Regions from separate parts of the Pseudomonas sp. NPDC089752 genome, predicted to be linked through region 4. Evidence: predicted binding sites of a transcription regulator. Region 4 holds the regulator's gene; each other region holds the start of a gene.
What was found. Region 4 encodes FliA, which starts transcription of late flagellar genes. Its sites were predicted from a motif close to CTAAAGTTTNNNNNNNNNNNGCCGNTAA; they were not measured.
Positions count from the first base shown of each region.

Region 1: a site for FliA is predicted at 2,634-2,661, ahead of motA (flagellar motor stator protein MotA). Genes of this name have one in related genera too.
Region 2: a site for FliA is predicted at 2,878-2,905, ahead of ACIPZF_RS06110 (methyl-accepting chemotaxis protein). Genes of this name have one in related genera too.
Region 3: a site for FliA is predicted at 4,561-4,588, ahead of ACIPZF_RS22200 (methyl-accepting chemotaxis protein). Genes of this name have one in related genera too.

Region 1 is NZ_JBIVGP010000003.1:339,008-346,281, reverse strand. Features, by position in the region: gene rsgA (small ribosomal subunit biogenesis GTPase RsgA) at 1-589, shown strand, start outside; gene motB (flagellar motor protein MotB) at 695-1,714, opposite strand; gene motA (flagellar motor stator protein MotA) at 1,718-2,569, opposite strand; gene ACIPZF_RS06800 (HDOD domain-containing protein) at 2,700-4,235, shown strand; gene ACIPZF_RS06795 (rhodanese-like domain-containing protein) at 4,280-5,089, shown strand; gene asd (archaetidylserine decarboxylase) at 5,099-5,962, shown strand; gene serB (phosphoserine phosphatase SerB) at 6,008-7,222, opposite strand.
Region 2 is NZ_JBIVGP010000003.1:169,858-177,131, reverse strand. Features, by position in the region: gene hutC (histidine utilization repressor) at 1-289, opposite strand, end outside; gene ACIPZF_RS06125 (formimidoylglutamate deiminase) at 434-1,801, shown strand; gene ACIPZF_RS06120 (lipocalin family protein) at 1,923-2,495, opposite strand; gene bamE (outer membrane protein assembly factor BamE) at 2,492-2,746, opposite strand; gene ACIPZF_RS06110 (methyl-accepting chemotaxis protein) at 2,971-4,863, shown strand; gene ACIPZF_RS06105 (DUF924 family protein) at 4,964-5,560, opposite strand; gene ACIPZF_RS06100 (class 1 fructose-bisphosphatase) at 5,564-6,574, opposite strand; gene ACIPZF_RS06095 (glycogen/starch/alpha-glucan phosphorylase) at 6,741-7,274, opposite strand, start outside.
Region 3 is NZ_JBIVGP010000015.1:96,629-103,902, reverse strand. Features, by position in the region: gene ACIPZF_RS22235 (MFS transporter) at 1-50, shown strand, start outside; gene ACIPZF_RS22230 (alpha/beta hydrolase family protein) at 18-1,058, opposite strand; gene ACIPZF_RS22225 (FMN-dependent NADH-azoreductase) at 1,186-1,797, opposite strand; gene ACIPZF_RS22220 (LysR substrate-binding domain-containing protein) at 1,931-2,833, shown strand; gene ACIPZF_RS22215 (MmcQ/YjbR family DNA-binding protein) at 2,826-3,185, shown strand; gene ACIPZF_RS22210 (DUF1294 domain-containing protein) at 3,190-3,600, opposite strand; gene ACIPZF_RS22205 (undecaprenyl-diphosphate phosphatase) at 3,602-4,432, opposite strand; gene ACIPZF_RS22200 (methyl-accepting chemotaxis protein) at 4,734-6,368, shown strand; gene pnuC (nicotinamide riboside transporter PnuC) at 6,457-7,035, shown strand; gene ACIPZF_RS22190 (AAA family ATPase) at 7,032-7,274, shown strand, end outside.
Region 4 is NZ_JBIVGP010000002.1:36,150-43,423, reverse strand. Features, by position in the region: gene flhF (flagellar biosynthesis protein FlhF) at 1-429, shown strand, start outside; gene fleN (flagellar synthesis regulator FleN) at 523-1,356, shown strand; gene fliA (RNA polymerase sigma factor FliA) at 1,353-2,093, shown strand; gene ACIPZF_RS03010 (chemotaxis response regulator CheY) at 2,197-2,571, shown strand; gene ACIPZF_RS03005 (protein phosphatase CheZ) at 2,590-3,378, shown strand; gene ACIPZF_RS03000 (chemotaxis protein CheA) at 3,391-5,592, shown strand; gene ACIPZF_RS02995 (chemotaxis response regulator protein-glutamate methylesterase) at 5,639-6,766, shown strand; gene ACIPZF_RS02990 (flagellar motor protein) at 6,766-7,274, shown strand, end outside.

The sequences.
Region 1 (7,274 bases), on a different contig from region 4:
GGTCGCCGCCGAGCATGCCGGCATCCGCCCGTTACTGCTGCTTAACAAAGCCGACCTGATCAACGACGAGAACGGCCCGGGCCTGCATGCGTTGCTTGAGGTCTATCGCGACCTTGGCTATCCGTTGCTGGAAGTCTCGGCTCACCAGGGTGACGGGATGCAGCGGCTGCAGCAGATGCTCGACGGCCACATCAGCGTGTTCGTCGGCCAGTCGGGCGTGGGCAAGTCGTCTTTGGTCAACAGCCTGCTGCCAGCCGCCGATACCCGCGTTGGCGACTTGTCGGAATGGTCGGGCCAGGGCACGCACACCACCACCACCGCGCGCCTGTACCACTTCCCCAACGGCGGTGACCTGATCGACTCCCCGGGTATTCGCGAATTCGGCCTGGGCCACGTCAGCCGCGATGACGTCGAGGGCGGGTTCATCGAGTTTCGGGACTTGTTCGGCACCTGCCGCTTCCGCGACTGCAAGCATGATCGCGAGCCAGGTTGCGCGCTGCTCAAGGCATTGGAAGACGGCCGTATCAAGCCGCAGCGCATGAACAGCTACCGCTCGATCATCGCCAGCCTGCCGGAAGACAGCTACTGATCACCCCGTGGGAGCGGCTTTAGCCGCGAAGCAAGCGCCGCGGTGGATGGCACCGGCTACGCCGGTGTTCGCGACTGAAGCCGCTCCCACTGCGGCGCCCCTGGGTTACTGGTCTTTGGCCTCGTCCATCTTCAAGGTGCCTTCCTCGAAGATGTTCAGTTTCTGACGCAGTTCACGTGGCTGCATCGGCGCTTGCTCCGCACCGGGCGCTGCAGAAGCCCCCGGGGCAGTACCGGCAGGCGGCGCGGGCTGGGCAGCTGGCGCCTCGGGCGCACCTTGCTCACCCTCGATATTGCGCTGGGCCTTCTTGGTCAGGACGATGATGTCGATGCGACGGTTGACCGGGTTGAACGGGTCCTTGCGATCGAACAGCGACGACGACGCATACCCCACCACGCGCGCCACCTGGTCATCCGGGTAGCTACCGGCGACCAGCGCACGGCGCGCGGCGTTGGCGCGGTTGGCCGACAGTTCCCAGTTGCCGTAATCACCGCTGCCCGAATACGGCTTGGCATCGGTGTGGCCGCTGATGCTGATCTTGTTCGGCACCGCCTTGATGGTGTCGGCCATGGCCAGCAGGATGTCCTCGAAATACGGCTGCAGGCGGGCGCTGCCGATGTCGAACATCGGCCGGTTCTCGGCATCCATGATCTGGATGCGCAGGCCGTCCTGGGTGATCTCGAAGAGGATCTGGTCCTTGAACTTCTGCAGCTGCGGATTTTCCTCGACCTTGTTCTGCAGCTCCTGCAGCAGCAATTCGAGGCGCTCGCGCTCGACCTGCTCGGCCATGGTCTCGACCTGATCCTTGTCCAGCTGAATGCTGGTATCAGGAGTCGGCTCGGACTTCTCTTCGGGGTTGATGGTCTTTTCCGGTGCCAACTGCGGCGAGCCGCCCAGGTCGATCACGTAGGGCGTACCGCTTTCGGAGAAGCCGATCGGGTCTTTGAAGTAGCCGGCGATGGCGATCTTCTGCTCGGGCGTGGCGGTGGACATCAACCACAGCACCAGGAAGAACGCCATCATCGCCGTGGCGAAGTCGGCGAAGGCGATCTTCCAGGCGCCGCCGTGGTGGCCTCCACCGAAGCGCTTGACGCGCTTGATGATTATCGGCTGATTGTTTTCCATGGCTTAGCGACCGCGAACGGCTTGTTCCAGCTCGGCAAAGCTCGGGCGGTGCTTGGGATACAGCACCTTGCGCCCGAACTCGACGGCCAGCGAAGGCGGCATGCCGGAAGCCGAGGCCACCAGCGAGGCCTTGATCGACTCGTACAGGTTGATCTCTTCCTTAGCGTCGTGTTCCAGGCACTTGGCCAGCGGGCCGAAGAAGCCGTAGGCCGCGAGAATACCGAAGAAGGTACCGACCAGGGCCGCGCCCACGTGCATGCCGATGGCCGCCTGGTCGCCCTCGCCCAGCGATGCCATGGTCACCACGATACCCAGTACCGCCGCGACGATACCGAAGCCGGGCATGCCGTCGGCGATGCCGGTGACCGCGTGTGACGGGTGCTCGAGCTCTTCCTTCATGCTCAGCAGCTCCATGTCGAACAGGCCTTCGAGCTCGTGGGGTGCCATGTTGCCGGTGGACATGATGCGCAGGTAGTCGCAGATGAACGCGGTCATGCGCTCATCGCCCAGCACGGCGGGGTACTTGGCGAAGATCGGGCTGGCCGCGGCGTCTTCGATATCGCTCTCGATCGCCATCATGCCTTCGCGACGGCTCTTGTTGAGGATTTCGTACACCAGGCCCAGTACTTCCAGGTAAAAGGTGTGGGTAAACCGGGAGCCGAACATCTTCATCGACTTCTTGACCACATGCATGGTCATGTAGCCGGGGTTGGCCTGCATGAAGGCGCCAAAGGCTGCACCGCCGATGATCAGCACTTCGAACGGCTGGATCAGTGCCGCGATCTTGCCGTGGGAGAGTACGTATCCGCCGAGCACGCTCGCGAATACGACGATGATGCCGATAATTTTAGCCATAGGTTCAAAGCACTTGCTGTCGTGGTCGGGATGAGGGACGGGAGCTTTAAAACTCTTCTTCTACTTATCGGCAGAACTGCGCCAGACTATAGCCACTCAAAGCGAAAAGCCAGTTCGGACTGATGTCAAAATGCCAATGGAATCCAAGGTACCCACTCAGAATCCGCGTACGCTAGAGGCCTGGGTAAAGCTGCTCGACGGTATCCGTGTACCGGTGCCGAAGCACAGCTACGACCGGGTCATGAGCGCCATCAATGATAACCGCCGCTCGCTGCGCGATATCGCCGAACTGATGCAGGACAGCCCGGCCCTGGTGCTGTCGGTGATGCGCGAGGCCAATCACCCGGCCAATGCCAGCCAGGCCGTACCTGCCGAAAGCCTGGAAATCGCCCTCAATCGCCTGGGCCTGGCGCGCACCCGCGAACTGCTCAACCGCCTGCCAGCACTGCCGGATGACGATATCCCGCCGGTGCTGCGCCAGTTCCTGCTGATCAGCCAGCACGCGTCCCAACAGGCCAGCGGCCTGTTCGCCAGCCGCCTGGCGCGGCTGTGGCAGGAAATCCACTGGGGCAGCCTGCTGTTCCTGTCGCCGCTGTGGCCCATGGCACTGGCCTACCCCAAGCTGCTCGACGCCTGGGAGCTGCGGGTCATTCACAAGGGTGAGGAGGCTGCAGAAGTCGAGCAGGAGCTGTTTGGCGTGCGCATCATGGCGCTGTGCCAAGCCATGGCCGAGCACTGGCGTCTGTCGCAATGGGTCACCCAAGGCTACCGTCTGTTGCTGGAGGAGCGGGAACAGCTTGGGCAGATACTGAGCATCGCCCGCGACGAAGACCTGTTGAGCCAGCAGCACCGTCTGGACGAGGCGCCGGCCTTGAGCCGCTGGTTCAACCAGCCGGCCAACACCCTGCTGCTGGCCAACAACCTGGCCCTGGCGGCGCAGGTGGGCTGGGACAACCCGCACCTGCTGCGCTGGCAACTGCTGACCGCGCTGTACCTGCAGACGTCCCTGGAAGACGTCCAGCAACAGGTCCACCAGCAGGCAGCCGCCAGTGCCCGCCGCCATGCCAGGCATGCGCTGTTCCACCCAGCCGAAGCCTTGATCTGGCCCTGGGATCAGCGCCGCCCGCATCCCGACATGCTGGCTCCGCCGCCGCCATCCAGCGACGCGCTCGGCCAGTGGCGCAAGCTGTGCCAGGAATTGCTGGCCCAGCCCAGCCCATTCACCAATGCCGTGCACCTGGCCACCCAGGCGCGTGAAGCCCTGCTGGCCTGTGGCATGCAGCGCATCATGCTGCTGACGCTGGACAAGGCCAGCGACTACCTGCGCGTGCAACAGACCGCCGGGTTGCCCAAGGAAGCTGCAGCCATCGCCTTGCCTGTGCCGCAGAGCAAACTGCTGCAAAAATTGCTGGTCAAGGCCGCTCAGCTGCGCCTGACGCCGGAGAACCATGCCCAATTCTCGGCCCTGCTGCCGGCCCCGTTGCACGCTTTCTTCCGTGGCGAACACCTGTTGCTGCGCTCGCTGGCGGTCAACGACCAGGTATTGATGCTGGCGGTGGCCGATCAGGGCGGCAAGCCGCTGGCCGATGTCAGCGTGCAGGCGTTCGGTAAAACCGCGCAATGTATCGAGCGCGCCCTCGCCGTGTTTGCCAACCGCAATGCCTGACCCTTGCGCTACAATCGCCCCTCTTTCCACACTGGAGACCGTGGATGACTGATTTTGCCGGACTACCGCTGGTGATCGAACCCGCGGACCTGCTGCCGCGCCTGGATTCGCCCCAGCTGATTCTGGTCGACCTGAGCAGCGCCAACCGCTATGTCAGCGGGCACATCCCCGGCGCCCGCTTCGTCGAAGGCAAGCGCACCCAGCTGGGCCTGCCACCGGCGCCAGGCCTGTTGCCAGCATTGGCCGACCTGGAAAAGCTGTTCAGCGAACTCGGTCACCGCGACGACGCCGTCTATGTGGTCTACGACGATGAAGGCGGCGGCTGGGCTGGTCGCTTCATCTGGATGCTCGACGTGATCGGTCACAAGGCCAGCCATTACCTCAACGGCGGTATTCAGGCCTGGCCGGCCGACAAGTTGTCGACCGACGTGCCAGCCCCCGCCAGCACACCGGTGCGCCTGCAGCTGCACGGCGAACCGACTGCCACCCGCGAGTACCTGCAAAGCCGCCTGGGCGCCGACGACCTGGTGGTCTGGGATGCCCGCGGCCCCCAGGAGTTCAGCGGTGAGAAAGTCCTGGCCGCCAAAGGCGGGCACATCCCCGGCGCGATCAACTTCGAGTGGACCGCCGGCATGGACCTCAACGACCACCTGCGCATCCGCCAGGACATCGCCGAGGTCCTCAAGCAACTGGGCATCACCCCCGACAAGGAAGTGATCACCCACTGCCAGTCACACCGCCGCTCCGGTTTCACTTACCTGGTGGCCAAAGCCCTCGGCTACCCACGGGTCAAGGCTTACGCCGGCTCGTGGAGCGAGTGGGGCAACCACCCGGACACGCCTGTAGAAGTCTAAGGAACCTGCATGAAATCCCGTCTGTTCATCATCAGCCAGTACCTGCTGCCGCACCATCTGCTGTCGCGGCTCGCCGGCTGCGTCGCCGAGTGCCGCGCACGCTGGTTCAAGAACGCTTTCACCGCCTGGTTCGCCAAGCGCTACCAGGTGAACATGAGCGAGGCGCTGGTCGAAGACCTGACCGCCTACGAGCACTTCAACGCCTTCTTCACCCGCGCCCTCAAGCCGGGCGCACGCCCGCTGGATGAAGCGCCTGGGGCCATCCTTTGCCCGGCCGATGGCGCCGTCAGCCAGCTTGGCCCGATCGAGCACGGTCGTATTTTCCAGGCCAAGGGCCACAGCTTCAGCGCCGTGGAGCTGCTCGGCGGCGACCCGGCCCTGGCTGCGCCTTTCATGGGCGGTGAGTTCGCCACCATCTACCTGTCGCCGAAAGACTACCACCGCGTGCACATGCCGCTCGCCGGCACGCTGCGCGAGATGGTCTACGTACCGGGCCGGCTGTTCTCGGTAAACCAGACAACGGCGGAAAACGTCCCCGAGCTATTTGCCCGCAACGAGCGCGTGGTGTGCTTGTTCGACACCGAGCGCGGGCCGATGGCCGTCGTATTGGTCGGCGCGATGATCGTTGCCTCGATCGAGACCGTGTGGGCTGGCCTGGTCACGCCGCCGAAGCGTGAGCTGAAGACCTTCCGCTATGACGAAGGCAGCCGTGCGCCGATTCACCTGGAAAAGGGTGCGGAACTGGGCCGCTTCAAGCTGGGCTCTACAGCCATTGTGCTGTTCGGGCCGGAGCAGGTGAAGTGGGCAGAAAATCTAGGTGCCGGTTCGGCAACCCGTATGGGTGAGTTGCTGGCATTGCCTGCACAGGCTTGATGGTTCTCTAGCAATGAATGGGGCCGCATTGCGGCCCCATTCATTTCACCCGCGGGCGTCGCGGTCGCGCAAGCCCAGCAGATACAACACACCATCCAGGCCCAACGTCGAAATCGCCTGCTTGGCCGACTGGCGCACCAGTGGCTTGGCGCGGAAAGCCACACCCAGGCCGGCCAGCGACAGCATCGGCAGGTCGTTGGCGCCGTCACCTACGGCGATGGTCTGCTCCAGTTGCAGGCCCTCCTCGCTCGCCAGTTGCTGCAGCAGCTCGGCTTTACGCTGGGCATCGACGATCGGCTCGACAGCCACGCCGGTAACCTTGCCGTCGACCACTTCCAACTCGTTGGCGAACACATAGTCGATGCCCAGGCGCGCCTGCACCTGCTTGGCAAAGTAGGTGAAGCCGCCGGAGAGAATGGCTGTCTTGTAACCCATGCGCTTGAGCTCGGCGAACAGGTTTTCGGCGCCTTCGGTCAGGCGCAGTGAAGCACCGATTTCATCAAGCACGCCGACATCCAGGCCCTTGAGCAGCGCCATCCGCTCCTTGAAGCTGGCGCGGAAGTCCAGCTCGCCGCGCATCGCCCGTTCGGTGATGGCCGCCACCTGCTCACCGACACCCGCCGCCTTGGCCAGCTCATCGATGACCTCTGCCTCGATCAGTGTCGAGTCCATGTCGAACACCGCCAGGCGGCGGTTGCGACGGAACAGGTCGTCCTTCTGGAAGGCGATGTCGACGTTCAACGCTTCGGACAACGCGAAGAAGTCGGCACGCAGCGCCTGGGCATCGCTCGGCTCGCCGCGTACGGAAATTTCCAGTGCAGCTTTACCTTTTTCGCTCTGCGCATCCAGGGCAACGCGTGCGGACAACCGCTCGATACGCTCGATGGTCAGACCATACTGGCTGATCACCGCACTGACGCGCTGCAGTTGCTCAGGGGTGATCTTGCGGCTGAGTACGCTGGCGATGTAGCGCGACTCACCCTGAGCATCGGCCCAGTGCTGGTAATCCGCCTCGGAAATCGGCGTGTAGCGGGCCTGCAGGTTCAGTTCGTGGGCTTTGGACTGCACGCTTTGCAGCAGGCTGGTGGCCACTTCGTTGTCGGGGATATCGACCAGGATGCCGAACGACAGCGTGCCGTGCATGACCGCCAGGCCGATGTCGAGAATGTTCACCGCACCCTGGAGCAGGACACCGGTGATGGCGGCGGTGAGACCGGGGCGGTCCTCACCGGTGATGTTGATCAGGACGATTTCGCGCACAACCTGGCTCCGACTTCGATGAAAAATGCGCATTCTACCGATTTTCCATGAC
Region 2 (7,274 bases), on a different contig from region 4:
GCTGGTGACCGCGCGCGGCGATCTCGTCGGCGATATTGTTGACTTCGAACAGTGCTGATCGGGTTTTGGGCTCGGCGACGAAGGTGCCGACACCCTGCATGCGTACCAGCAACCCTTCGGCGGTGAGCTCGCGCAACGCACGGTTGATGGTCATGCGGCTGAAGCCCAGTTGGCTGACCAGCTCGCTCTCCGATGGCACTCGGTGGTGCGGCGGCCAGCTGCCATTCTCGATCTGCTGGATGATCATCTGCTTGACTCGGGCGTACAGCGGCGCCGGGCCCTCGCCCATCTGGGGTACCAGCGCGGAGACAGGAGGTGTCGGCACGGCATTTGATCCTTGTGCTAATGGGGTGAACGGTAGCTTGCCGGAGTTTACCCGGCAGGCAAACGGCTGTATATGTATATACAAGTCGGAAAATAACAGGATAGCGCAATGCCCGCCTATTATGCTGAACATGCCCTCCTGCCCAACGGCTGGGCCCGTAATGTCCGTTTCGAGGTGGCCGCTGACGGCCATTTGATTTCAGTGCAGGCGGATGCCAGTGCCGACGGCGCCGAGCGCCTCAACGGGCCGGTGTTGCCGGGCATGCCCAACCTGCACTCGCATGCATTCCAGCGGGCGATGGCGGGCCTGGCGGAGGTGGCGGGCAACCCCAACGACAGCTTCTGGACCTGGCGTGAACTGATGTACCGAATGGTCGGCAAGATCACCCCGGAGCAACTGGAGATCATTGCCCGTCAGCTGTACATCGAGATGCTCAAGGCTGGCTACACCTCGGTCGCCGAATTCCACTATGTGCATCATGACCCAGCGGGCAAGGCCTACGCCGACCCGGCCGAGCTGTCGCGTCGCATCAGCGCCGCAGCCGCCTCCAGCGGCATCGGCCTGACCCTGTTGCCGGTGCTGTACAGCCACGCCGGCTTCGGCGGCCAGGCACCCAACGAAGGGCAACGGCGCTTCATCAATTCCACCGAGCAATACTTGCAACTGCAAGCGCAGTTGGCCCCGGTGCTAGCGGCTCAACCTGCGCAGCAGCTGGGCCTGTGCTTCCATTCGCTGCGCGCGGTTACGCCGGGGCAAATTGCCGAAGTTTTGGCTGCCAGCAACCAGCAGTGCCCGATCCATATTCATATCGCCGAGCAACAGAAGGAAGTCGACGACTGCCTGGCCTGGAGCGGAATGCGCCCGCTGCAATGGCTATATGAACATGTGGCAGTCGATGCGCGCTGGTGCCTGGTGCATGCCACCCACGCGCAGCCCGATGAAGTGACCGCCATGGCCCGCAGTGGCGCCGTGGCTGGGCTATGCCTGACTACCGAGGCCAATCTGGGGGACGGGATTTTCCCAGCGGTGGATTACCTGGCCCAGGGTGGACGCATGGGCATTGGCTCGGACAGCCATGTGTCACTGAGCGTGGTCGAAGAACTGCGCTGGCTGGAGTACGGCCAGCGCCTGCGTGACCAACGGCGTAATCGGTTGTATCGCGAAGACCAGCCGATGATCGGGCGCACCCTGTATGACGCGGCGCTGAGCGGCGGTGCGCAGGCGCTTGGGCAACCGGTTGGCGAATTGGCGGTGGGCAGACGTGCCGACTGGCTGGTGCTCGATGGTCAGGACCCGTACATCGCCATGGCCGATGGCGATGCCATTCTCAACCGCTGGCTGTTCGCCGGGGGGGATCGTCAGGTGCGAGATGTGATGGTCAATGGGCAATGGGTGGTGCGCGAAGGGCGGCACGGGCAGGAAGGGGAAAGCGCGCGGGCGTTCCTGGAAGTATTGCGGCAACTGTTGGGTCAATAATTGAGGAGCGCGATCCCTGTGGGAGCGGGCTTGTCCCGCGAACACGGGCGAAGCCCGTGCCATCCAGCGCGGTGCCTGCTTCGCGGGACAAGCCCGCTCCCACAGGGGTAACACAATAGACTCAGTGCATCTGCACGATCTGCTTGTCCGCCATCCGCCAGATCAAACGGCTGGTGTCATAACCCTGCTGGCGGGCCTTGGCCAGCAGGCTCTCGCGCTCCCATGCCGGTAGTGTCGGTGTGCGCGACAGGATCCACAAGTATTTGCGATCGGGGCTGCCGACAACTGCCGTGCGGTAGCGATCATCCACGTACAGGATCCAGTACTCGCCTTTGGTCAGGCCTGGGACCAGGCGAGTGAACCAGTTGTCGAACTCCACCCACAGCCTGTCGGTATGCCCCGGCTGCTGAATGTTGGCATGGCCTTCGGCGCGCAGCCATTCATCACCCATCGTGCGGCAGCGGTTGAGCACGCCGTACGAGCCATCGGGCTTGAGGTTGTAGTGCGCCTCTGACTGCGCACATTCGCTCTGGTACGGCATGGGCAAACGTGCAAGCTCGTACCACTTGCCCTGGTAGCGCTTGAGGTCGACGTTGCCGGCGGTCTTCGGTGCCAGCGGGTCGTTGGCCGAGGTGGCGCAGCCACCCAACAGCATCACCAGGCACAACCCCAGCAGCAGGTGCAGACGCGTCATTTGAGGCCCTGCCCTGAATACATCAACACCTTGTCAGCGGCGTACTGCACGCTGATGAAGCTCTTCTCGTCCCCCCAAGTGCAACTGCTCATGCCCAGCGCGCCAGAGCACTCGGTGGGCGTGCCGAGCAGTTGCTCGACCTCGGCCTTGTTCATGCCGGCCTTGAGCTTGGAATAGTTTTCCTGATTGATCTTGCTGCACGCAGTCAGGACGACGCACAAGGACAACAGGGCGAGGGAACGCAACGACATGAAGGAACACTCCTGAAAGGTGGATGCAGGCGAGTGGCCTGCAGTGACCTTCGACGAGAAAATCCCTCCCTGGTTCCCTGACAACCCCCCTTTCGTTCTACACCGTTGGTCGGCTGGCCGCGCGCAAACGATTAATGTTTTGCCGCGCCGCGTCGACACAGCGAGCACGCTGTGACGCATGGTCGCAGCACCTCCTCCGCCTTGCCTTGTGCAGATCACAAAAAATGACCAAGAACCTGAAGTTCAGCCACAAGATCCTGCTCGCCGCCGCCCTGGTGGTGGCCGTCGCCTTTACCTGTTTCGTGCTGTTCAACGACTATCGCCAGCGCCAGTCCCTGCGCAGCGATACCCAGACCAACCTGCAGGACCTCGGCAGCCTCACCGCCGGCAACATTGGCAACTGGCTCGACAGCCGCATCCAGCTGCTCGACTCGCTGGCGCAACAGATCGCCGTCGACGGCCCTGGCAAAACCAGCCTCGACCGCAGCCTGGCGCTGCCGGTGTATGCCAGCAACTTCCAGCTCACCTACTTCGGCGGCCAGGACGGCAGCATGCAATCGGTGCCGGTCGGCAGCCGCGCCGCCGACTACGACCCGCGGGTGCGCGGCTGGTACAAGGCGGCCAGCGCCGCCAACCGGACCATCGTGACCGAGCCCTACATCTCGGCCTCGGCCGGCAAACTGGTGATCACCCTGGCCACCCCCGTGCAGCAGGCGGGCCGGATGATCGGCGTCAGCGGTGTCGACACCGACCTGCAAACCATCAGCAAACTCATCAACACCCTCGACTTCGATGGCCACGGCCACGCCTTCATCGTCAACGGCGAGGGCAAGATCCTCATCCACCCGAAGGCAGAACTCGCGCTCAAGACCCTGGCCGACGTTTATCCTGTCGACACGCCACGTATTGGCACAGGCCTGAAGGAAGTCGAACTGGACGGGCGCAAGCAGTTCATCAGCTTCACCCACGTCGATGGCGTGCCTTCGGCCGACTGGTACGTGGCACTGGTGGTCGACCAGGATGCGGCCTTCGCCATGCTCAGCGAGCTGCGCAGCTCGGCCATGGTCGCCACGCTGATCGCCGTGCTGGTGATCATCGCCCTGCTCGGCTTGCTGATCCGCGTGCTGATGGAGCCGCTGCACCTGATGGGCCGGGCCATGCATGACATCGCCGAAGGCGAAGGTGACCTGACCCGGCGCCTGACCATCCACGCCCAGGACGAATTCGGCAGCCTTGGCCAGTCGTTCAACCGCTTCGTCGAACGCATTCACGAGTCGATCCGTGAAGTGGCTTCGGCCACTGGCCAGGTCAACGCGGTGGCGACCCAGGTGGTCAGTGCCTCGAATGCTTCGATCCATAACGCCGATCAGCAATCCAGCCGCACCAGCAGCGTGGCGGCTGCCATCAACCAGCTCGGCGCCGCCGCGCAGGAAATCGCCCAGAACGCGGCACTGGCGTCGCAGCACTCCAGCGATGCACGGGGCCTGGCCGAAGAGGGTCAGCAAGTGGTCGGGCGCACCATCGACGTGATGAACCAGCTGTCGGCGCGCATCAGCGACTCGTGCGGCAATATCGAAACGCTCAATGCCCACACTGCCAACATCGGCCAGATTCTTGATGTGATCAGCGGCATTTCGCAGCAGACCAACCTGCTGGCGCTCAACGCCGCGATCGAGGCCGCCCGCGCCGGTGAGGCGGGCCGTGGCTTTGCCGTGGTCGCCGATGAAGTGCGCAACCTGGCACACCGCACCCAGGAGTCGGCGCAGCAAGTGCAACGCCTGATCGAAGAACTGCAGGCCGGCGCGCAGATGGCCGTCAGCACCATGAACCAGAGCCGTGAGCATAGCGACCACAGCGTGGGCATCGCCAACCAGGCGGGCGAGCGCCTGGGCAGCGTGACTCAGCGCATTGGTGAAATCGATGGCATGAACCAGTCGGTCGCTACCGCTACCGAAGAGCAGACGGCCGTGGTCGAGTCGATCAATGTCGACATTACCGAGATCAATACGTTGAATCAGGAAGGGGTGCAGAACCTGCAGAGCACGTTGCGTGCCTGCACCGACCTGGAACATCAGGTCGATCGGTTGAAGCATCTGGTGGGCAGTTTCAGGATCTGAGTTCTGCGGTGCTGCCTTCGCGGGGCAAGCCCGCTCCCACAGGGTTGGTGCAATCTCTGTGGGAGCGGGCTTGCCCCGCGAATAGGCCGGTAGAGGCGACCTAGAACCTGGACCCAGGCTCCAGCAAAAAATCCATCTCTTCGCTGGTACTCGGCCGCTCCAGCATCAGGTTGCGATGCGGGAAACGCCCAAACCGGGCAATCACCCGCTGATGCTGCTCGGCGTAGTCGAGAAAACCTTCGAACAAGCGCCGTTGCGCTTCAGGCTGCTCATCGAGCAGCACCTGATAGCGCTCGACGCTCAGGTTCTGCCAGTCCAGCACCTCGGCATGCTCCAGCACCAGCAACACGAACACCCGCTGGATCGGCAGCAACTGGTAATCCCAGCCCTTCTGCAGCCCCTGCATCGCCACCACCTGAGCACGTCGGTCACCTTCAAAGGCACGCGGCGTGTCGCGGTAGATCATGCGTGGCAGCTGATCCAGCAGGATCAGCAGGCCGAGCCAGCCCTGCGGGCTCTGCTGCCACTCTTCGAGCCCGCCCGCCAGGGCCTGCTCGACCAGGTCGCCGAACATGGCCTGGGCGTCGGCATCGTGATGCTTGCCGAACCATAGCGTGCTCTTCTCGTCAGCCACGGCCTGGGCACTGGTGCCCCAACCGAACCACCATTCCAGCAACGGCTGCCAAGGTGCGAGCATGACTTACTCCTTGTGATAGGCGGTGACGCGCTCGACCTCTTCCTTCGAGCCGAGAATGACCGACACGCGCTGGTGCAGGCTCTCCGGCTTGATGTCGAGGATGCGCTCGTAACCGTTGGTGGAGGCGCCGCCAGCCTGTTCGATGATGAACGACATCGGGTTGGCTTCGTACATCAGGCGCAGCTTGCCCGGCTTGCTTGGCTCGCGGGCATCGCGCGGGTACATGAACAGGCCGCCACGGGTGAGGATGCGGTGCACGTCGGCCACCATCGAGGCGATCCAACGCATGTTGTAGTTCTTCTTCAGCGGCCCGGTCTCGCCGGCCAGCAGCTCGCCAACGTAGCGTTGTACCGGGGCTTCCCAGTGGCGCTGGTTGGACATGTTGATGGCGAATTCGGCGGTGGTGGCCGGAACCTGAATGTTCTCGTGGGTCAGGACGAAGCTGCCCAGCTCGCGGTCCAGGGTGAAGCCCTTGACGCCATTGCCCAGGGTCAGGATCAGCATGGTCTGCGGGCCGTAGATGGCGTAACCGGCGGCGACCTGCTGGGTGCCTGGCTGCAGGAAGGCGTTTTCGTTGAGGGCTTCGTTCTGGCTCAGGTATTCGTTAGGGCAACGCAGGACCGAGAAGATGGTGCCGACCGACACGTTGACGTCGATGTTCGACGAGCCGTCCAGCGGGTCGAAGACCAGCAGGTAGGCGCCTTTCGGGTATTTGCCCGGGATCTGGTAGGCATTGTCCATTTCTTCGGAGGCCATGCCGGCCAGGTGACCGCCCCACTCGTTGGCTTCGAGCAGGATGTCGTTGGAAATCACGTCCAGCTTCTTCTGCACTTCGCCCTGCACGTTTTCGGTGCCCATGCTGCCCAGCACGCCGCCGAGGGCGCCTTTGGACACGTGGTGGCTGATTTCCTTGCACGCACGCGCCACCACTTCGATCAGGAAGCGCAGATCGGCAGGGGTACTGTTGCTGCGGGTCTGCTCAATCAGATAGCGACTCAGGGTAACGCGGGACATGTATGGCTCCGAACGGATTGGGGGATTAAACCCCCGCAGTTTACAGGGAGAGTTGAATGCTAGCGAGCGAAGAGACTCGCCTGGGCAGTCAGACGGCACAATAGGTCGGTAGTTCAGCCTTGGCCAGGCCGGCTGTCGAGTGGGGCTGCGGTGCAGCCCCAAACGCTCAATCCAGTGCCTTCCAGATATCGGTCGCATATTCACGAATGGTCCGGTCCGAAGAGAACCAGCCCATCCGCGCCGTGTTCAGCACCGCCATCCGCCACCATTCCTGCGGCGTGTGCCACAGCTCCTCGACACGCCGCTGGGCATCCCAGTAGGCATCGAAGTCGGCACACACCAGGAAGCGGTCATAGGCCACCAGCCCGTCGATCAGCCCGGCATAACGCCCCGGATCATCCGGCGAGAACACACCGCTGCGAATCGCCTGCAACACATCGTTCAAGCGATTGGAGGCGGCGATCGCGGCGCTGGCACCGAAATCACCGGCCCGCTTGCGCGCTTCGACCTGCTGTGCGGTCAGGCCGAAGATGAACATGTTGTCGGCGCCCACCTGTTCACACATCTCGACGTTGGCACCGTCGAGGGTGCCGATGGTCAATGCGCCATTGAGGCCGAACTTCATGTTGCTGGTGCCCGAGGCCTCGTAGCCTGCCGTGGAGATCTGCTCCGAAAGGTCCGCCGCAGGGATGATGCTCTC
Region 3 (7,274 bases), on a different contig from region 4:
CCGGGGTTGGCCTGACGTTACTGCTGGCGCGGCGCAGCCGTCGCGGCTGAACGTTCGGCGTGCTCCGGCGCGCCAAGGGCCTGGCTGAAGAAGGCCGCAGTGTCGCGTTGCAGCGAGTGATGGATATGCCGGCGATCGACGCCTGCTGCGTCCTTGCACAGCGCCGCCATGCGCGCCCATTGTTCTTCGTCGCAACGGGCCATGAACACGAAGTGACCGGCGCCTGCCAGCAGACGGTAATCCGGCGTCACTGGCAGCTTGCGTGCCAGCGCCTCGGCATTGCGGTCCACGGCTAGCAACTGGTCATTGTCGCCGCTGTAGATCAGTGCCGGCACCTTGACACTGGCCAAGGCGTGGCGGCCAAACATCAGGCTCAACGGGGCCATCAGCATCACAGCGCCCACCCTGGAATCTGCCTTGGGCGCCAACTCGCTGCGGTCGGCGATCAGCACGCCGTGGGTTTTGCAGGCATCGACATCGGTCGGGCGCTCCAGGCAATACCGGCGCAAGCGATCAAGGTCGGGCTGGGCGCCGGAGAGGATCAACGCCGTTTCACCACCGGCCGAATAGCCGATCACGCCAACCTTGCCGCTGTTCAGATAAGGGCCGAGCAAGGCGTCATCGCGGGCGGCCGTAATCGCCGCACTGATCTGCAAGGGTCGGCCATAGAGGTTGCTCAGGGTGCCCAGGCGGCTGTGGTCCCGCGCGTTGTCACCTGGGTGCACCACCGCCACCACCACGAACCCCTCGCGGGCCAGGGATGTTGCCAGGTAGTGCAACGCCAACGGACTGCCGGTATTGCCATGCGACAGCACCAACAGCGGGAATTGGCCGAGCGCGACAGGGGCTTCTTCGGCGACATCGACGGGGTAGCCATCGATCCGCGTGCCGTGGGTGGTACCTTGTGCCGGATAGAACGCCAGCGCCTGCATAGGGCGGGCATCGACAGGGTCGGTCAATGTCATAGGGTGCAGGCCCGCGACCCAGGACGCCGCCTCGGCGTGGGCCATCAGGCCACCGAGCAGGAGTAGTGCCAGCATGTAACGGGAGATGTTCATTGGCCACTATCCCACGCGCAGCGAGTGGATAGCGTCAGGATAGAACCAGACCCGGTAGGTGCAGATGAAAACTGGATGAAAAACCGGCTGGCGCACAGGCGACAGCCGGTTTATTTACGCCAGCCGATCAGGCCACGGCGAACAGTTCGTTGGCAATCTGCGCCTGGGCGGCATCGATGGCCTTGCTGCGATGGTCCGGGCCGTAGGCCAGGCCGTGGGCACGGACGATTTCCAGGTCGGTGATGCCGATGAAGCCGAGGAACACCTTGAGGAAGTCTTCGTGGCCAGCGCCGCTCGGCTGGCCAGCGTGCAGGCCGCCAGCAGTCGATACCAGCACCACTTTCTTGTCACCGCACAGGCCTTCCGGGCCTGCTTCGGTGTAGCGGAAGGTCTTGCCAGCCACGGCGACGCGGTCGATCCAGGCCTTGAGTTGGGTCGGCACGGTGAAGTTGTACATCGGCGCGCCAATCACTACCGCATCAGCGGCGAGGAATTCTTCCAGGGTTTCAGCGCTCAGCTTGGCCTCGAACGCCTGGGCTGCATCGCGTACGTCTTCCGGGGTGCCGGCGGCGACCAGGGTGGCGGCCGAGAAGTGGGCGATGGCATCAGCGGCCAGGTCGCGATAGACCACTTCAAGGCCTGGCTCGGCGGCTTGCCAGGCTTCGACCACTTCGCGGCTCAGCTGGCGGGAGGCGGAATTGTCGCCCAGGATGCTCGAATCGATATGCAACAGTTTCATGGGACTCTCCTGTGAATGAAGACCGCAGCGTTGGGCGATCACGATGGGGAGAATCCTACCGGGGCGGCGAATAGCTGATAAGTCGGCAAAAATGCGTTAGTTTGTCCCACAGATAGAACAGTGAGACAGCGCCATGCAAGACCTCAACGACCTCTTCTACTTTGCCCAGGTGGTCGAAGCCGGTGGTTTCGCCGCCGCCGGGCGCCAGTTGGGCATTCCCAAATCACGCTTGTCGCGGCGCATTGCCGAGTTGGAGGAGCGCCTGGGCACCCGGCTGCTGCAGCGCACCACCCGGCAACTCAAACTGACCGCAGTGGGCGAGCGCTACCTGCACCACTGCCAGGCCATGCTGCTGGAAGCCGAGGCTGCCGACGAGGTGGTAGCGAGCATGAGCAGCGAGCCGCGCGGGCGCTTGCGGGTGTCGTGCCCGGTGGCGCTGGCTCATGCGTTCCTGCCGGATGTGATCAGCCGCTTTCTGCAGCAGTACCCGCAGGTGCAACTGGACATGGTGCTGCTCAACCGCCGTGTCGACCTGATTTCCGAGGGTATCGACGTTGCCTTGCGCGTGCGCGACCTGGGCGACGAAGACCCGGCGCTGGTCACTCGTCGGCTGCGCCAGGCGCAGATGCAGCTGGTGGCCGCACCGGGGTTTGCCGACCATGTCCGCGAGCCGTCCGAGCTGGCTGCATTACCTGTGCTGGGCGCCGCCGAAGCCGATCGGCTGGTGCATTTTCGCCTGCTCGGGGCGGATGGCCGCCAGCAGGACATCGCCCTGGAGCCGCGCCTGGCCATCGATGATTTCGTCGTGCGCAATGCGGCCGTGAAGGCAGGGCTGGGGTTTACCGCGCTGCCGAGCATGTTCTGCGAGGAAGAACTGGAACGGGGCGAACTGGTGCGGCTGCTGCCGGACTGGTCGCTGCCAGGTGGCTACTTGCAGGCGGTTTACCCTCATCGGCGGGGCTTGTTGCCGGCCGTGCGGGTATGGATCGACCATCTGGCAGCGTCGTTCGAGGCGTGTGGAGAACGTTATGTCTAGACAGAAGATGACCGAGGAGCAGGTCGCGGCGTTCTGCCTGAGCCTTCCCGGGGCACGAGAAGATTACAAATGGGGCGGCATCCGGGTGTTCTCGGTGGCCGGCAACAAGATGTTCGCGGTGCTCGACCTGGCCGGGGCGGGGTTGTCGTTCAAGGTGGCCGATGAGCTGTTTCTAGGCTACTGCGACCGTCCCGGCGTGCGCCCGGCGCCTTACCTGGCGCGGGCGCGGTGGATCAGCATGGTGGCCCCCTACCCCATGGGCGGGGAAGAACTGTGCGATCTGCTGCAGCGCTCGCACCAACTGGTGGTGCGGCGCCTGGCTAAGCGATTGCAGCTGGGGTTGCTGATTTGAGTTGTCAGCTCAGCGGCAGAAAGCGCCCGCCCAAAATCAGCTGATCAAACCAGAACACCTGGTGCACCATCACGATGGCCCAGAACACCAGCTGATACGAAACCTTGCGGGTCTTGTGCCGAAACAGCTGTTGGGCCAATAGTGCTCCAGGCCAGCCACCGAGGAGCTCAGCGGCATGCAGCACTTTCTCGGGGGTGCGCCAGGCGCCATTACGCGCTTGGTGCTTATCCTGCCAGTACAGCAGCAGGGTGATCAGGCTCATCGCCGGATAGACTCCCAGTGGCAGCCAGGACTGCCCGCGCCAGGCCATCTGCGCGGCACCTGCCAGCGGCAGCAGACAAAGCAAGCCCAGCGCCAGCAGCTTCAGGCGCACATTGCGTACGCCCTCCTCCCTTGCCGTTTGCACCCGTGCCATATCAGCCGTGCGCCGTCGACCAGTCGACCCAGCCGAACTGCCAGGTCGCCAGGATCAGCAGGCCAAAGACGATGCGGTACCAGGCGAATGCGGCATAGCTGTGGTTGGCGATGAACTTGAGCAGCGCGCGCACGGCGATCATGGCGAAGATGAACGAGGTCACGAAGCCGATGGCGAACACCGGCAAGTCGCTCGGCTCGAACAGATGGCGGTACTTGTAGCCCGAGTAAACCGCCGCGCCGACCATGGTCGGCATCGCCAGGAAGAACGAGAACTCGGTGGCGGCCTTGCGCGACAGGCCGAACAGCAGGCCGCCGATGATGGTCGAGCCGGAGCGCGAAGTGCCCGGGATCATCGCCAGGCATTGAATGAAGCCGATCTTCAGCGCATGCGACCAGCGCATGTCGTCGACGTGGTCGACTTCCACGCGGTGCGTGCGGCGCTCGGCCCACAGCATGATCACCCCACCGACCACCAGGGCCGCCGCCACCGTGATCGGGTTGAACAGGTATTCATGGATCAGGTCGGCGAACAGCACACCCAGCACCACGGCCGGCAGGAACGCCAGCAGCAGGTTGGCCGTGAAACGCCGCGCGGTTGGCTGGCTGGTCAGGCCGAACACCACATCGAGAATCTTGCGCCGGAACTCCCACACCACCGCCAGGATCGCCGCCAGCTGGATGATGATGTTGAAGGCCATGGCCCGTTCGCCAGCAAAACCGATCAGGTCGGCGACGATGATCTGGTGGCCGGTACTGGAGATCGGCAAGAACTCTGTCAGCCCCTCGACCACGCCTAAGATGATTGCCTGGAAGGCAGTCCAAAAATCCATCATTCCCCCGGTTGGAGCGCTGCTGCTTGCAGGCCCCTTGTTCTTGATTTGCTTGTGATTGCCGCACGCGGCGCGGCATTTTTACAGCGACTGCTGGGACCAATGCCAGCAGAAAAGTTCAGCCAGCCTAAAGGTTTCATCTTGCGCGGCCGAGATCCTAGCAAAGCGGCGTTGCAATCGCTTGCGCGGCATGTTGCAGACTAGACGGCAACTAGCACTTAGCCATTAGTCGGGTAGGTCGCCAGCGCCAAAGCATGCTTCGATGCACCTTAATAAAAAGAACAATGCGGGAGTGCCGTTCATGAAGACCTTGAGGTCGATGTCGATCAGTCGCCGGTTGTGGCTGATTCTGCTGGTGGCCGTAGCCATGTTGGCGATTCTTGGCCTGCTGATGCTGCCTCAGATCCATGGCGACCTGTACCAGGCCAAGGCGGAGAAAACCCGCCATGTGGTGCAGACCGCTGCCGGAGTGCTGGCCTATTACCAAGGCCTTGAAACCGCCGGAACCCTCAGCCGCGAGGCCGCGCAGCAACAGGCCCTTCAGGTAGTGCGGGCGCTGCGCTATGACCAGAACGATTACTTCTGGATCAACGACCTCGGGCCGAAGATGATCATGCACCCGGCCAACCCCAAACTGGACGGCCAGGACCTCTCGGCCATTCGCGACCCCGACGGTTTTGCCGTGTTCAACGAAATGGCCACCCTCGCCCGCAGCCAGGGCGCAGGCCCGGTCAACTATCGCTGGCCCAAGCCAGGCGCCAGCGAGCCCGTGGCCAAGACCTCGTATATCCAATTGTTCAAGCCCTGGGGCTGGGTCATCGGCTCCGGCGTGTACATCGACGACGTCCAGGCCGAGTTCGCCCGCCAGTTGCGCGATGCCTCGCTGGTCGGCCTGGGTATCGCCCTGCTGATGGCCCTGGTGGTCATGCTCATTGCCCGCAGCATCGCCCAGCCGTTGCAGGAGGCGGTGCAGGCCATGGGCAACATCGCCAGTGGCGAGAGCGACCTGACCCGGCGCCTGGACACCCATGGCCACGACGAAATCACCTACCTGGGCGAGCACTTCAACCGCTTCAACGGCAAATTGCAGGATGTGGTTGGCCAACTGCAAGGTGCGGCGCATTCGTTGGCGCAGTCCGCTGGCCGGGTCGGTGACAACGCAGGTGCCGCGCAGCAGCACAGCGCCCAGCAGTCGCTGCAGATGGACCAGGTGGCAACGGCGGTCAATGAAGTGACCTATGCGGTGCAGGACGTGGCCAAGACGGCCGAACAGGCCGCTGGCGAGATGCGTGCGGCGCAGCAGCAGGTGGAACATGGCCAGCAAGCCATCCACGGCAGCCTGCAACAGATCGACCGGCTTTCGGCGACCATCGACCAGGCCGTGCAGGTGATCCGCGGCCTGGCCGGGCACAGCACGAAAATCGGCGGGGTGCTGGACGTCATCCGCTCCATCGCCGAGCAGACCAACCTCCTCGCGCTCAACGCCGCCATCGAAGCCGCCCGTGCCGGCGAGCAGGGCCGCGGCTTCGCGGTAGTGGCCGATGAAGTGCGGCTGCTGGCCCAGCGCAGTGCGCAGTCCACCGCCGAGATCCACACCATGATCGAGCACCTGCAGGGGCAATCGGATGCGGCGGTCAAGGCCATCGACACCAGCAGCGAAGCGTCGCGCCAGACCGTGGAACAGGCACGCGAGGCTGGCTCCAGCCTGGACGCCATCAGCCAGGCGCTGCACAAGCTCACCCTGCTCAACGCCACCATTGCCAGCGCCACCCTGCAGCAGTCGCATGTGGTCGAGGAGATCAACCGCAATGTGCTGGATACCGCCGGGTTGTCACAGCAGACCGCAGAGGCGGCGCGCCAGTCCAGCGACGCCGGGGTGGCGCTGGGGCAGTTGAGCGAAGAGCTCGAGCAACTGTTGCGGCAATTTCGCGTATGAGTGCACGCGCGCATGAAATGTGACATAGCTGTTACCCACGTTGCTCACACGCTACAATCGCGGCCCTTCCCCTTTCCAAGGATCGCCGATGTCCGGCCTCGAACTCATCGCTGCCGTGCTCGGCGTCACCGCCGTGTGGCTGACCGTCAAGCAGAACGCCTGGTGCTGGCCGATCGGCCTGGTGATGGTGCTTATCTATGGCTGGCTGTTCTTCGAAGTGAAGCTGTACTCGGGGATGTTGCTACAGATGGCCTACGCGGTGTTGCAGCTCTACGGCTGGTGGCAATGGAAGCGTCCGGACCGCACCGAGGATGCGCGCGTGGTGTCGCGCCTGCCAGGGCGAGCTGTGTTGCGCGGATTGGCGGCGGGGCTGGTGCTCAGCGTCGCCCTCGGCGCGGCCATGGCCCACTGGACCGATGCCGCCCTGCCCTGGCTCGACGCCACGCTGACTGGCTTCAGCCTGGTCGCGCAGTTGTGGATGGCGCAAAAACGCGTTCAATGCTGGCCACTATGGCTGGTAGTGGATGTGGCTTACGTCGGCCAGTACCTGCACCAGCAGCTCTACTTCACGGCCGGTTTCTTCGTCGTGCTTACCCTGATCGCCGTGCGTGGTTGGCTGGAGTGGCACCGTGACCCGGCCCTGAAGGCCGCAAAGGTGCAAGCATGAAGGTGTTGGTACTGTGCGGCCCCGAGTCCAGCGGCAAAAGCTGGCTCAGCGGCGAAATTCAGGCGCACTTCGGCGGCGTGGTGGTGAGCGAGTACGTGCGCCACTTCATTGACCAGGTGGGCCGCGATACCTGCTACGCCGATATCACCCCCATCGCTCGTGGCCAGCTGGCCTGGGAGGACCAGGCCCGGGGGCAGGCGCCGCAATTGCTGATCCTCGACACCCACTTGCTCAGCAAC
Region 4 (7,274 bases):
CGCAAGCGCGTGGTGCTGATCGATACCGCCGGCCTGCAGGCCAGCGACCCGGCCCTGCGCATGCAGCTGGAAAGCCTGGCCAGTCGTGGCATCGCCTCGAAAAACTACCTGGTACTGGCCACTACCAGCCAGAAGCAGGTGCTGACCGCCGCCTACCACAGCTACAAGCGCTGCGGCCTGGCCGGTTGCATCCTGACCAAACTCGATGAAACGGCGAGCCTCGGCGATGTGCTGAGCCTGGCCATCAGTCATGAACTGCCCGTGGCCTACCTCACCGATGGCCCGCGCATTCCTGACGACCTGCACCTGCCACGGGCGCACCAGTTGGTGACTCGCGCGGTGAATGTGCAGTTGCAGGACGAGCCCAGCGAAGAGGCCATGGCCGATATGTTCGCTGATCTCTATCACAACCCGCGGCGAGCGGGTTGATGATGAAGCGTGTGCAAAATACCTACATCAAGGGGGCTGGCGTATTGCCCCTCGTGTGGCTTGGGTCCAAGCGAGACAAGGTAAACAACGAACATGGGTAGCATGCATCCCGTACAGGTGATCGCCGTAACCGGTGGCAAAGGTGGCGTCGGCAAGACTAACGTTTCAGTGAACCTGTCCCTGGCACTGGCCGAGCTCGGCCGCCGGGTCATGCTGCTGGACGCCGACCTGGGCCTGGCCAATGTCGACGTGTTGCTGGGCCTGGCGCCGAAACGCACCCTGGCCGATGTCATCGAGGGGCGTTGCGAACTGCGCGACGTGCTGTTGCAGGGGCCGGGCGGTGTGCGCATCGTGCCGGCGGCCTCCGGCACTCAGAGCATGGTGCACCTGGCCCCGGCCCAGCATGCCGGGCTGATCCAGGCGTTCAGCGAGATTGGCGACAACCTCGACGTGCTGGTCATCGACACCGCTGCGGGCATTGGTGATTCGGTGGTCAGCTTCGTCCGCGCGGCGCAGGAAGTGCTGCTGGTGGTGTGCGACGAACCCACCTCGATCACCGACGCCTACGCGCTGATCAAGCTGCTCAACCGCGACTACGGGATGAACCGTTTCCGCGTGCTGGCCAACATGGCGCAGAGCCCGCAGGAAGGGCGCAACCTGTTCGCCAAGCTGACCAAGGTCACCGACCGCTTCCTCGACGTCGCCCTGCAATACGTCGGCGCCGTGCCCTACGACGAGTGCGTGCGCAAGGCGGTGCAGAAACAACGGGCCGTCTACGAGGCGTTCCCACGTTCCAAATGCGCACTGGCGTTCAAGGCCATTGCGCAGAAGGTCGACAGCTGGCCGTTGCCAGCCAACCCGCGCGGGCACCTGGAGTTCTTCGTCGAGCGCCTGGTGCAGCCCACCAGTGCAGGGCCAGTGTTATGAGTGCGAGCGGTTTCAAGATGTACAGCAAAGCGTCCAAGGACGCCCAGTACGAACTGATCGAACGCTACGCTCCGCTGGTCAAGCGCATTGCCTACCATTTGCTGGCGCGCCTGCCGGCCAATGTGCAGGTCGAAGACCTGATCCAGGCCGGCATGATCGGCCTGCTGGAAGTCGCCAACAAGTATGACGCCAGCAAGGGTGCGAGCTTCGAAACCTACGCCGGCATCCGCATCCGCGGGGCCATGCTCGACGAGGTGCGAAAAGGGGATTGGGCGCCGCGTTCGGTGCACCGCAACACCCGCATGGTCAGCGACGCGATGCGCGCCGTGGAAGCCAGAACCGGTCGCGACGCTAAAGATCATGAAGTTGCTGCCGAACTCCAATTGAGTCTCGATGATTACTACGGGATTTTGAACGATACCCTGGGCAGCCGCCTGTTCAGTTTCGACGACCTGTTGCAGGACGGCGAACACGAAGGGCTGCACGAGGATGGCGCCAGTGGCCAGGTCGAGCCGTCGCGCGACCTGGAAGACGAGCGCTTCCAGGCTGCCCTGACCGATGCCATCGCCAACCTGCCGGAGCGTGAGCGGCTGGTCCTGGCGCTGTACTACGACGAAGAGCTGAACCTCAAGGAAATCGGTGAGGTGCTGGGGGTCAGCGAATCGCGTGTCAGCCAGCTGCACAGCCAGTGTGCCGCGCGCCTGCGCAGCCGCCTGGGGGAATGGCGGGCGCGTTGAGCCTGAAGTCGTTGCAGTCGTTTCACGTTGTACCGAATTGATTGAATGCGCGCTCGGGGCCGAGCGCGTTAGAGACTGCTTGGAGGTCTAATTGAACAAAGACATGAAAATCCTCATCGTTGACGACTTTTCGACGATGCGGCGGATCATCAAGAACCTGCTGCGTGATCTGGGCTTCACCAACACCGACGAAGCCGACGACGGCACCACGGCGCTGCCGATGCTCGAAAGCGGCCACTACGACTTCCTGGTGACCGACTGGAACATGCCGGGCATGTCCGGTATCGACCTGCTGCGCAAGGTGCGCGCGCATGACCGTCTGAAGGGCATGCCGGTGCTGATGGTGACCGCCGAAGCCAAGCGCGACCAGATCATCGAAGCGGCCCAGGCCGGCGTCAATGGTTACGTGGTCAAGCCGTTCACCGCGCAGGTTCTCAAAGAAAAGATCGAAAAGATCTTCGAACGCGTCAACGGCTGAATCAGCTCAGGGGGCGCCATGGAATCATCACAAACGTCTTTGGGGGAGTTCGAATCGACCCTGAAGAAGCATGCCCAGCAGTTGGTCGAAAGCCTGGAGAAGGGGCAGTTCGGCGAGGCCGTGCAGCTGATTCATCAGCTCAATCAGACCCGCGACCGTGGCCTGTATCAGGAAGTCGGCAAGCTGACCCGTGAGCTGCACAGCGCGATCGTCAGCTTCCAGATCGACCCGCGCATGCCGCAGGCCGAGGAAGTCTCGCAGATCACCGACGCCACCGAGCGTTTGTCCTATGTGGTCAAACTGACCGAAGGCGCCGCCAACCGCACCATGGACCTGGTCGAGGAGAGCACCCCGGTGCTCAACGACCTGGCGACCGAGGCGCAGAGCCTGAGTGTCGACTGGCAGCGCTTCATGCGCCGCGAAGTTGCCGCGCCGGAGTTCCGTGATCTGGTCAAGCGCGTCGACAGTTTTCTGACGCATAGCGCCGAAGGCAACCGCAAGGTTTCCGGCCACCTCAATGACATTCTGCTGGCCCAGGACTATCAGGACCTGACCGGGCAGGTGATCAAGCGGGTGACCGCGTTGGTGACCGAAGTCGAAAGCAATCTGCTCAAGCTCGTGCTGATGGCCAGTCAGGTCGACCGCTTTGCCGGTATCGAACATGACCACCAGCAGCTGCGTGCTGAAAAAGATGAAGAAAAATATCCGGCTCGGGGTGAAGGTCCGCAGATTCATGCCGATAAGCGTGAAGACGTCGTGTCCGGTCAGGACGATGTCGATGATCTGCTGTCCAGCCTGGGTTTTTGAGGAGCACGTTTAATGAGCTTCGGCGCCGATGAAGAAATCCTTCAGGATTTCCTGGTAGAAGCCGGCGAAATTCTTGAGCAACTGTCCGAGCAACTGGTCGAGCTGGAAAGCCGGCCCGACGATGCCGACCTGCTCAATGCGATCTTTCGCGGTTTCCACACTGTAAAAGGGGGCGCCGGCTTCCTCCAGCTCAACGAGCTGGTGGAGTGCTGCCATATCGCCGAGAACGTGTTCGACATCCTGCGCAAAGGTGAGCGCCGGGTCGATGCGGAACTGATGGACGTGGTGCTCGAAGCGCTCGACACGGTCAACAGCATGTTCGGCCAGGTGCGCGAACGCAGCGAAGTGACCCCGGCCACGCCCGAGCTGCTGGCGGCATTGTCGCGCCTGGCCGAGCCAGGGAGTGCGCCAGCCCCTGCCGCGGTGGTGGAGGCTGCGACCGAGCCTGCTGCCGAGGCGGACATCACCGATACCGAATTCGAACAGTTGCTCGACTCGCTCGACGCGGTCAAGGCCGAAGCTGCCGCTGCAGAGCAGCAGCTTCAAGGCGAAACCGTGAGCGGCGCCGGCGACGAGATCACCGACGCCGAGTTCGAATCGCTGCTCGACCAGTTGCACGGCAAGGGCCAGTTCTCGGCTGAAGTGGTTGCCAGCGAGCCGGTTGCCGTCGCTGCCAGTGCACCGGCCAGCGATGAGATCACCGACGAAGAATTCGAGTCGCTGCTGGACCAACTGCACGGCAAAGGCACCTTCCAGGCCGATGCGCTGCCGGTTGCCGCGCCTGCACAGGTCAACGCTGCACCGGCTGCCGCCAGCGGCGATGAGATCAGCGAACACGAGTTCGAAGCACTGCTCGACCAGCTGCATGGCAAAGGCAAGTTTTCTGGCGATGCCGTCACCGCCGAAGCGCCGGCTGCGGTTGCTGCGCCTGTCGCCGCCAAGCCGCAAAGCCAGCCTGTCGCTCAGCCGGCACCCGCTGCTGTGGCCAAGCCCGCCGCGCCGGCCCGTACCCCGGCCCCGGCCGCGGAAAAGCACGTCAGCGAGGCGGAAACCACCGTGCGCGTCGATACCGCGCGGCTGGACGAGATCATGAACATGGTCGGCGAGCTGGTGCTGGTGCGTAACCGCCTGGTACGCCTGGGCTTGAACAGCGGCGACGAGGCCATGTCCAAGGCCGTGTCGAACCTCGACGTGGTTACCGCCGACCTGCAGACCGCGGTGATGAAAACCCGCATGCAGCCGATCAAGAAAGTCTTCGGCCGCTTCCCGCGCCTGGTCCGCGACCTGGCCCGCCAGCTCAAGAAAGAGATCAACCTGGAGCTGGTCGGTGAAGAGACCGACCTCGACAAGAACCTGGTCGAGGCCCTGGCCGACCCGTTGGTGCACCTGGTGCGCAACGCCGTCGACCATGGCGTCGAAATGCCCGACGAGCGTGAAGCCTCGGGCAAGGCGCGCACCGGCCGCGTGGTGCTGTCGGCGGAACAGGAAGGCGACCACATCCTGCTGTCGATTTCTGACGATGGCAAGGGCATGGACCCCAACATCCTTCGCGCCAAGGCCGTGGAAAAAGGCCTGATGGACAAGGACGCCGCCGAGCGCCTGAGCGAGTCGGACTGCTACAACCTGATCTTCGCCCCGGGCTTCTCGACCAAAACGGAAATTTCCGACGTGTCCGGCCGTGGCGTCGGCATGGACGTGGTGAAAACCAAGATTTCCCAGCTCAACGGCTCGATCAACATCTTCTCGGCCAAGGGCCAGGGCTCGAAGATCGTCATCAAGGTGCCGCTGACCCTGGCGATCATGCCGACCCTGATGGTGATGCTGGGCAACCAGGCATTCGCTTTCCCGCTGGTCAACGTCAACGAGATCTTCCACCTCGACCTGTCGCGCACCAACGTGGTCGACGGCCAGGAAGTGGTGATCGTGCGCGACAAGGCACTGCCGCTGTTCTACCTCAAGCGCTGGCTGGTCCAGGGCCAGGTGCACGAAGAGCAGCGCGAGGGCCATGTGGTGATCCTCTCGGTCGGCACCCAGCGTATCGGCTTCGTGGTCGACCAGCTGGTGGGCCAGGAGGAGGTGGTGATCAAGCCGTTGGGCAAGATGCTGCAGGGCACCCCGGGCATGTCCGGCGCCACCATCACCGGCGACGGTCGCATTGCGCTGATCCTCGACGTTCCGAGCATGCTCAAGCGTTACGCGGCGCGGCGTATTTGATTTCGGTGGCGCGGCCTGACGGGCTGCGCCGCCTAATGGAGTGTTTATGGCAGTCAAGGTCCTGGTGGTGGATGATTCCGGTTTCTTCCGCCGCCGCGTCTCGGAAATCCTCTCGGCCGACCCGACGATCCAGGTCGTGGGTACCGCGACCAACGGCCGGGAAGCGATCGACCAGGCAGTGGCGCTCAAGCCCGATGTCATCACCATGGACTACGAAATGCCCATGATGGATGGCATCACCGCTGTGCGGCACATCATGCAGCGCTGCCCGACGCCGGTGCTGATGTTCTCTTCGCTGACCCACGAAGGCGCCCGGGTGACCCTCGATGCCTTGGACGCCGGCGCGGTGGATTACCTGCCGAAGAACTTCGAAGACATCTCGCGCAACCCGGAGAAGGTCAAGCAGATGCTGTGCGAAAAGGTCCATACCATTTCGCGCAGCAACCGCCGTTTTGGTGGCTACGCAAGCCCGGCGCCGGTCGCCGCGCCGGCACCTGCCAGCAGCGCTCCGGCTCCGGTCAGCAGCCTTGCCAGCCACGCCCCGGCGCGCACGGCGGCGCCTGCCCGCACTGCGCCAGCGGCGACTGCACATTCGCCAGCGCCCAAGCGCAAGCCTTACAAGCTGGTGGCCATTGGTACGTCCACCGGTGGCCCGGTAGCGCTGCAACGCGTGCTGACCCAGCTGCCAGCAGGTTTTCCGGCGCCGATCGTGCTGATCCAGCACATGCCGGCGGCGTTCACCAAGGCCTTTGCCGAGCGCCTCGACAAGCTGTGCAAGATCACCGTCAAGGAAGCCGAAGATGGCGACCTGCTGCGCCCCGGCCTGGCGCTGTTGGCCCCCGGTGGCAAGCAGATGATGATCGATGGCCGTGGCACGGTGAAAATCCTGCCCGGTGACGAGCGCCTCAACTACAAACCGTGCGTGGACATCACCTTCGGTTCGGCGGCGAAATCCTACGGCGACAAGGTGCTCTCGGTGGTGCTCACCGGCATGGGCGCTGACGGCCGTGAAGGCGCGCGCCTGCTCAAGCAGGGCGGCAGTACCGTGTGGGCCCAGGACGAAGCCAGCTGCGTGATCTATGGCATGCCCATGGCCATCGTCAAGGCCAACCTGGCCGATGCGGTGTACAGCCTGGATGAGATCGGCAAGCACCTGGTCGAGGCCTGCGTCTGATGGATGTCCTTAGCCTGATTGGCCTGATCCTGGCCTTCGTCGCCATCATCGGCGGCAACTTCCTCGAAGGCGGCCACGTCGGTGCGCTGATCAACGGCCCGGCGGCATTGATCGTGCTCGGCGGCACCCTGGCGGCGGCGTTGCTGCAATCGCCGCTGTCGTCGTTCAAGCGCGCCATGCAGATTGTCCGCTGGATCATCTTCCCGCCACGGGTCGACCTGGCCGGTGGCATCGACCGGGTGGTGAACTGGAGCCTGACCGCGCGCAAGGAAGGCCTGCTGGGCCTGGAAGGCGTGGCCGATGGCGAGCCCGACCCGTATGCGCGCAAAGGCCTGCAACTGCTGGTGGACGGCGCCGAGCCCGAGGCCATCCGCAGCATCCTCGAAGTCGACTTCCTGACCCAGGAAAGCCGCGATATCCAGGCCGCCAAAGTGTTCGAAAGCATGGGCGGCTATGCGCCGACCATCGGCATCATCGGTGCGGTGATGGGCCTGATCCACGTGATGGG